Regions from separate parts of the Gilliamella sp. CG13 genome, predicted to be linked through region 1. Evidence: riboswitches for the same ligand, from Rfam matches in the RefSeq annotation. Region 1 holds a riboswitch; the other holds the start of a gene.
What was found. Region 1 has a riboswitch for thiamine pyrophosphate ahead of thiM (hydroxyethylthiazole kinase). Riboswitches for the same ligand answer to the same signal wherever they lie in the genome.
Positions count from the first base shown of each region.

Region 1 (4,445 bases):
AATTAGGGTGGGCATTAAACTGTTACACTTATTTTGGTGAACTCAGTCGCATGACCCAATTCAAGGATAAATCATCACGACACGCTGAAAATATTAACGCAGGGCTTTTTGATTATCCTGTATTAATGGCAGCTGACATTTTATTATATCAAGCTAATTTAGTACCGGTGGGTGACGATCAAAAACAACATCTCGAACTATCACGTGATATTGCAATGCGCTTTAATGCCCTGTATGGTGACATTTTTACTGTTCCTGAACCTTTTATCCCTAAAGTTGGTGCAAGAGTGATGTCTTTACAAGACCCAACGAAAAAAATGTCTAAATCTGATGAAAATCGAAACAATGTGATTGGCTTACTTGAAAATCCTAAAGACATCGAGAAAAAAATCAAACGAGCAATGACCGATTCTGATGAACCGCCTGTTGTACGTTATGATTTAAAAAATAAAGCTGGTGTATCAAATTTATTAGATATATTAACTGGTGTAACAGGAAAACCAGTCACCGAACTTGAAAAAGAGTTTGAAGGTAAAATGTATGGACATCTTAAAACGGAAGTGGCGACTCAAGTGATTGATATGATAAGTCACTTACAAGCACAATATCACCAATATCGTGATGATGAAGATTATCTCTTTTCAATCATGAAAGAAGGCGCTGAAAAAGCTCGAGCTAAAGCGGATATCACATTGAAAAAGGTCTATGACGCTATCGGTTTTGTATAGTCTAAAATCAAATAACATAATTATTATTAACACTAAACAGTATTATTTGGCTTAATATAGGCATTTATTATCATCATGACAATAAAAGATATAAAAGCCATTTAATTAAAATAGGTTAGTTATGAAGATTATCATTCTTGGAGCAGGACAAACAGGCAGTGCGCTTGCAGAATATCTTGTTACTGAAAAACAGAACGATGTCACTGTTGTCGATGAAGATCATGATAAATTGCAATCTTTGCAAGAGCGCTTTGATTTACAAGTCATTTGTGGAAAATCATCTTATCCACAAGTATTAGAGAGTGCTGGCGCGGAATCGGCTGATATGCTTGTTGCCGTTACCAACTCTGATGAAATCAACATGATGGCATGTCAAATAGGGCATGTCATGTTTAATATTCCGCAAAAAGTGGCGCGTATCCGCGCACCGGAATACAATGATGAAAGATATCCTTTTTTTAATAAAGAGTGTATCAATATCGACCATATCATTGCACCAGAAAACCTTATTACTAACCATATCAGTCATCTTGTTCAATATCCAGGCGCATTACAATTTGCCTCATTCAACGATACCCGTGTATGTCTAGTCGCTGTTATGGCATATTATGGTGGCGCGCTAGTTGGCAGTGAGCTATCAGAACTTAAAGAACATCTTCCGCATGTTGAAGCTAGAGTCGTTGCTATCTACCGTAAAAATCGCTTTATTCGTCCTCTAGGTTCTACCTTAATTGAAGCTGGTGATATGGTGTATTTTATTACTCCGCCAACCAATATCAAAGCCGTGACCAGTGAGCTACAACGTTTAGAAAAACCTTATAAACGAATTATCATTAGTGGCGGTGGCGGCATTGCACTTGCACTGGCTAAGCGTTTAGAAAATGATTATCAAGTCAAACTAATTGAACGCAATGCCGAACGAGCAGAACTCATTGCTGAACAGTTACTTAATACCACGGTATTACATGGCGAATCATCAGACCAAGAATTGCTATCCCAAGAACAGATTGAACTGACAGATCTTTTTATTGCGGTAACCGGTGATGATGAATCCAATATTATGTCATCAATGTTAGCGAAAAGAATGGGCGCAAAAAAAGTCATCGTCTTAATCCAAAAACAAGCTTATCTTGAACTCATTAATGACAGTGTGATTGATATTGCTATTTCACCCCAACACGCCACTATTTCTGAACTTTTAAGTCATGTCAGACAAACAGGCATCGTCAAAGTTGTATCACTACGACAAGGCGAATCTGAAATTGTGGAAATCGTTGCGCATGGTGATAAAGAAAATTCAAAACTGGTCGGAAAAAACATCAATGGATTAAAACTACCTTCTGGGGCAACAATCGGCGCAGTTGTACGTGATGAAGATGTTATTATTATCAACACGGATTTAACGATTGAAGAGAATGATCACCTGATTATTTTCTTGCCGGATAGAAGAGCGATTACCGATATCGAAAAATTGTTACAATAACATTTAAATCGAAATTTTCTATTATACAAACTTGTTAAAAGCCAATAGGCAGTTCATAATATAAGCATAATTTTGACTCGGGGTGTTTTTTATTCATTAAAAAAACTGAGAGTTTACCCGTTGAACCTGATCTGGATAACACCAGCGTAGGGAAGTCTAGCCATTCAACTTTACAATAGGCAAATTCTTCCCGATAAATCAAATAAGGAATGAACATGTCAGTAACTACGTCTCTTCAAATCACTCAAGTTACACCTTTTATTAATCTTGTCAAAACGCAACGCCCATTAGTTCATTGTATAACAAATGATGTTGTACAAAATTTTACTGCTAATGTCCTACTTGCTATTGGTGCTTCACCAGCAATGATTATTGCTGAACAAGAAGTGGCTGAATTTGTTAAAATTGCTAATAGTTTACTGATCAACATCGGCACAATTAATCACAATACTGCCAAAAGTATGCTACTTGCAGCAAGTCAAGCTCAGCAGAGCCAAACTCCATGGGTACTTGATCCTGTTGCCGTTGGTTCGGCACTTGCTTATCGTACCGAAATTGCGCATCAATTATTATCATTTAAACCCACCGTTATTCGTGGCAATGCTTCGGAAATCTTAGCGCTAAGCGGTCAATTTGCATCATCAAAAGGCCCGGATAGTCAAGACTCGACAAAATCCGCTTTACAATATGCCAAACAATTGGCACAAGACTACCAGACTATCATCGCTATGACTGGTGACATTGATTATATTACTGATGGTCATACGACTTACGCTATAGCAGGCGGTGATATTGCTTTAACCAAAATTACCGGAACAGGCTGTTCCTTATCTGCTATGGTTGCAGCGTTTATTGTAAATTCAACCGATCCACTTTTAGCCACAGCAGCCGCTTGCTTTATGATGAAAAAAGCTGGAGAAAAGGCAAATAAACAGCTTGGATTAGGCAGTTTTGCCGTATCGTTATTAGATCAATTATCACTATTTTATTCATCATACTAATAGGGACGTAGCATGCAGAAAAAGTTGGATCTTACTCTCTATTTAGTGCTTGATCCGACACTATGTGGAGGAATCAGTGGCATGGTCGACACAACCAAAATTGCCGTTGCCAACGGTGTAACCGCCGTACAATTACGATCAGAACAAGAATTGACAGGCAAAGATTGGTATAAAGCTGCTTTAGCCTTAAAAGAAGCACTCAGTCAGACATCGGTACCGCTATTGATTAATGATCATGTTGATATTGCTTTAGCTGTCGATGCAGATGGTGTGCATGTTGGTCAAAATGATTTGCCCGTTGATGTAGCTCGCCGATTGATCGGTAATAATAAATGGTTAGGGCTATCTGTTTCGAATCAGCATCAACTTGAAACCGTGCCTTGGCAAAACGTCGATTATATTGGAATTGGTCCTGTCTATCCTACCTCGACCAAGAAAGATGCATCCTCGGCACTTGGTATTGAGCAGTTAACTCAATTAGTCAAAACCAAACATTGCCCTGCTGTTGCCATTGGCGGTATCGACATAACAAAAGTAACAGAAGTGATGCAAACAGGAATTGAAGGCGTTGCAGTCGTATCGGCTATTTGTGGTCAATCCAATATTGAACAAGCAACCACTTTACTAATCAATAAAATACATCAAGCTAGATAGGAAGCAACATCATGACAATTACAGCCCTAACTATTGCTGGTTCAGATCCCAGTGGGGGAGCTGGCATCCAAGCCGATCTCAAAACGTTTTCGGCACTTGGTGCGTATAGCATGTCTGTCATTACCGCATTAACCGCACAAAGTACCCAAGGTGTTGATGCGGTATTGGCAATTCCCACCGAATTTATCGAAGCAGAATTTAACACCTTATATCAAGATATCCACATTGATAGTGTCAAAATTGGTATGCTAATGAATAAAGAAATTGTCACAACTGTCTATCAGTTATTAAAAAATCATCCTATACCATCGATTGTACTTGATACTGTTATGATTGCTAAAGGAGGGCATGCTCTTTTAAAACCCGATGCCATCACCGCCATACGAGAGCAATTATTGCCATTAGCAACAATTATTACACCTAACTTACCCGAAGCCGCAGCGCTTTTAGATTGTGATGAAGCGAAAAATGAAGATGAGATGCTAAAACAAGGGCAAGATTTACTTAAACTAGGTTGTAAAGCGGTACTAATGAAGGGCGGGCACTTAGCCAGTCAAGAAAGTCCCGATTATTTAATTA
Region 1 is NZ_JBIDFM010000002.1:84,092-88,536, forward strand. Features, by position in the region: gene trpS (tryptophan--tRNA ligase) at 1-728, shown strand, start outside; gene trkA (Trk system potassium transporter TrkA) at 850-2,211, shown strand; TPP riboswitch at 2,280-2,381, shown strand; gene thiM (hydroxyethylthiazole kinase) at 2,427-3,212, shown strand; gene thiE (thiamine phosphate synthase) at 3,225-3,866, shown strand; gene thiD (bifunctional hydroxymethylpyrimidine kinase/phosphomethylpyrimidine kinase) at 3,875-4,445, shown strand, end outside.

Region 2 (4,445 bases), on a different contig from region 1:
GAAATATTCAGCTTTAAAGAAGGTTTTAATCCTAAAGCGATATTATCTTGAACCGTTAAATGGTCAAACAAATTATTATGTTGAAACAACATAGATACTGGGCGTTTTCCGGGAGTGACATTCGTCATATCTTGATCATCGAGTATTATTTTTCCTGAATCAGGTGAAATAAAACCGGCGATTAAACTCAATAATGAACTTTTACCCGCACCACTTGGCCCAACAATGACGACCCGTTCTTTTGCGGCAATACCAAAATTAAAAAACATTTTAAAATTATCATAATGATAATTAATATGATTGAGTGTGATCATCATCCACCAAAACCAATAAACTAAAAGAGATAATTAATAATATTGCCGCTGTGACACTACCATCTTGATAATGATAATGTGATAGCTGCTCATAGAGGTAATAAGGCAATGTGATGACTGACTGCCCACCAAATAGTGCGATAATGCCAAAATCCCCTAAAGATAAGATAGCCGAAAAAACAAAACTTTTTAACATTAATTTGTTTAATGCTTTATATTCAATCAAATAAAAATGGTTAACCCCGTCAATGCAAAGGGATTGGCTTAATAGCCAATAACGCTTAGTGACATCGAACATGGGGGTAGCCAGACTTTTAATGACAAAAGGTAATGCCATTAAAGCATTACACAATATTAATAAAATGCAGATAAACCAAGTATTACCTGCATACTGATAAAATAATATAAACAGTCCTGACGCTAAAATCATGCTGGGAATCGCTAAAATTAACGAACTGGCTAACATTAATCGATTACTCCACGTTACCTTTTGATAAATGAGCAATCGACTATTTGTCCAAAGAATAAATAGTGCCATTAACAGGGTTACGATGGCTGACCCCAATGCAATGAAAAGTGAAAACAGTGTTGCATGTTGAAAGGTTGGCGTAAACAGTGACAAACGGAAAAAATAAACACCATCAATCACGATATTTATCAAAGGAAGTAAAATAAATAATCCCCCCATAATAATCACGATTGAACTTAGCAAGGCAGCCAATCCAGAAACAGGAAAACGGTAGTTTTGCTTTATAAAGCGCATTGTGACTTGTTTATTATTATTAAACTTTTGCATTATTCCCATAAAACCTACGCAACAAAGCAATTGCAATAAGGAAAGCAAAACCGCTTGAATAAAATCAAAATCACGAATGGATTGATAAATTGCTACTTCAATGGTGGTATATTTGGGGCCACCGCCTAAAGCCAATACAATCGCAAAACTTGAAAAACAGAGCATAAAAATCAGCGAAGCCATAGGCAATATTTGCCGACGAAGATGTGGCCATTCAACCAATCGAAAAAAAGTGTAACCAGAAAAATTCAATTGAGCGGCTAGCTGTTTCTGTTCAACAGGCACACTCATCAGCGTACGGTAAAATAGACAACAAGCATAAGGAAAATTCAAAAATACGTGTGCTAATAAAATTCCTTGTAATCCATAAATTGACCATGAAAATGGCAAGCCGATATATCCAACAAAGATTGACAGTAATCCCTGTTGCCCATAAACGGATAAAAGCCCTGTCACAACAACTAGTGCAGGTAAAATAAACGTCACCGGCATTATTCGCAACAATAGACCTTTACCCCAAAACTCAACCATGGATAAAGCTTTTGCCATTAATATAGCCAAGAAAATAGAAAGACATGTTGATAGTGTGGCTTGATAAACAGTTATCCACAAAATATGTAATAAATAGCTGTCAATATAACTGTTTATCTCACCTGAAGTTATTGCGTAATAACCAATGGATAATAATGCACTACCCAGTACAACCATTATGCTACTGGCGGCAAGAATACCCGGCATTAACGTTCTAAAATTCAACATGTTAATGTCTATAATTACTTACTGATCGCTGATTGCCACTCACGAATCCAAGCTTTTTGTCCTTTTTCAACTTGCTCAGATCCAAATTCTAACGCCTTAGTGACAGGCTTTATTTGCTGATAAGCCTCAGGTAATGTCGTTTGAATAATCGGGTACATCACATTCTTTTCAGCAATCTGACGTTGTACTTCAGGTAAGAGTAAATACTGTAAAAACTGACGTGCTAACTCGGGTTGCTGACTGTATTTGATTATACCTGCTACTTCAACCTGACGGTAATGTCCTTCATCAAAAATGGCTGCCTCATAGCGATGATCATTTTTCATAATATGAGCAATCGGCGATGTACTGTAGCTTAAAACAAAATCAGCTTCGCCTTTCAAAAACATACCATAAGATTCACTCCAGCCTTTGGTGACGGTTACCGTATTTTTAGCAATCTTTTTCCATACATTGGCAGCATCATCGCCATAGATATTTTTGATCCAAAACAGTAGACCTAGTCCTGGCGTACTGGTTCTTGGGTCTTGATAAATAATTCGCCAATTGGCTTTATTATCAACAAGTTGTTGCATACTATGGGGAGGATTTTTGATTTTATCTTTGTTATAAATAAAAGCAAAATAACCATAATCATAAGGAAGAAAATCATTATCCCACCAATCAGTGTTAAGATTATCAGGTTTAATGATTTGATGAGGAATAACAATATTGGCTAACTTAGCTTGCTGTAAAATGTTATTGTCTAAGCCTAAAATAACATCGGCATTGGTCTTTTTCCCTTCGAGCCGGATCCGATTTAAAATTGATACACCATCCCCTAACGAAATGATATCCAACTGACAATCACACTCCGCTTCAAAATCTTGCTTAATGGCCTCACCTGGGCCCCACTCAGACATAAAAGAATTGTAACTATAAACGGTTAAAGTTGGCTTAGCATTGGCGGTATCAATCAAGAAAAAAGCTGAAAAAACAAAAAACAAAAGAAGATTCTTACGAAACATTTTGCCTCCAAAATAGTAAATAAAAGACAAAAGGTTTGAGCAGACACAATAACTCAAATCCCTCCGCTGGCATGATCCAGTTCAGGTTCGACGGGTTATGTTAACCAACATTCTCAGCCATTTGGGCACCCCGTTGAGAACGATAAATAGTTTAGTGTTTACCTCATTAATTGTAAACAGTTGTAATTGCGATAGCATGAATAATAACAAGCAAGTTTAATCACTGTTAAGGTAAAAAGGTAACGAATTAATGCTCAAAAATTAGATAATTTTAAAGCGATTTTAATTGTCTCTTATTATGATTATTACCTAAGTTTAATCACTGTTTAACGGATTGAGTATTCAAGAAATCCAAATAAAAATAAGTTATTAATTAAAAAAATAGTAGATGTTACTCAATTGCTTTGTATATAATAAAAACGTCAGTTATTTGATTTTTATTAAAGGATTAATTATGTCTCAATCTTTCAAGAGCCCTCGCTGGATGCGTGATTTAAATCGCTATCTAAATTCAAAACCTCAATTCGTTTTATCCGGAAACATTCATGATCGACAACAATCGAAAATTGATACTGAAACCATCATTTCCGAAACATTAGTCTTGTCGATTTATCGAATATTAAAAAATGCAAAATTTAATCACGTCTTATTGTGGAATTCAGCTGTTGGATTCGAAGAAATTCAAACACCAGACTTACCCGCAATTAAAAGCGATACGTTGTTTAAACGCCTAAGATTAAATGCTGTTCCCAAAAAAGATTCCGCAAAAATAAATCATTTAAGTAACACGTTAGATCAACTAGTCAGCTATGATCAACAGCCTGTTGCGTTGATAATTGATTATGAATCACATTTGTCTAAAAATCGTCATAATATGAGTTTTAGTGAGCATCAACTTTTTGCGCGTTCTTTAGCACTTTCACAACTTGAATACCCAAAACCTAAAGGTTCAAACGATCGGTTATTTATAAATACCATTATTTGGCTAGTTGAAAAAGAAAGTAATTTACCCGATTGGTTACTCATTAATAACCCTAAGATTCGTCATATTCCTGTGACAGCATCCAGTTAAGCAATCCGTAAAAATATAAATGATGAATAACTAGAGTAGCTCGTTTTTTAAAAGATCATCGCACAAAGCCAGTTTACTTAAGAGGTCATAATGAATTTAAAATAGATTGATATTGATTTAATATAGATAAATTAAAAACCAATAAGAGTTTTCGGGCTTTTTTTGAATTGTATATTTAACAAAATAATAGATGCCATTTGCTAACCCAAATCGGGCTAAAATGCGTGTTTTCTATCGACTGTATTAAAATTAATCTTTATAAATAATCATTGTCATTCTACAATTCAATATAAATAAAAATGATAAAAATAACATCAACATTGAGTTGAATATAAGGAATACAAAATGGAGTTAGAGCGTCACTGTGGTCATTGCCAAACTGAACGATTCGATAATGAAATGCTAAGTAAGCAAATGATCGATGATAAAACATATCATTATGACCTATTATCCGTTTCATTCAAAAATTCTATTGATACAAAACCATTAAAAAAATT
Region 2 is NZ_JBIDFM010000003.1:293,134-297,578, reverse strand. Features, by position in the region: gene thiQ (thiamine ABC transporter ATP-binding protein) at 1-269, opposite strand, end outside; gene thiP (thiamine/thiamine pyrophosphate ABC transporter permease) at 292-1,869, opposite strand; gene thiB (thiamine ABC transporter substrate binding subunit) at 1,884-2,876, opposite strand; TPP riboswitch at 2,917-3,019, opposite strand; gene ACGH6R_RS06785 (hypothetical protein) at 3,331-3,948, shown strand; gene ACGH6R_RS06780 (AAA domain-containing protein) at 4,294-4,445, shown strand, end outside.
Region 2: another riboswitch for thiamine pyrophosphate. It lies ahead of thiB (thiamine ABC transporter substrate binding subunit); the one in region 1 lies ahead of thiM (hydroxyethylthiazole kinase).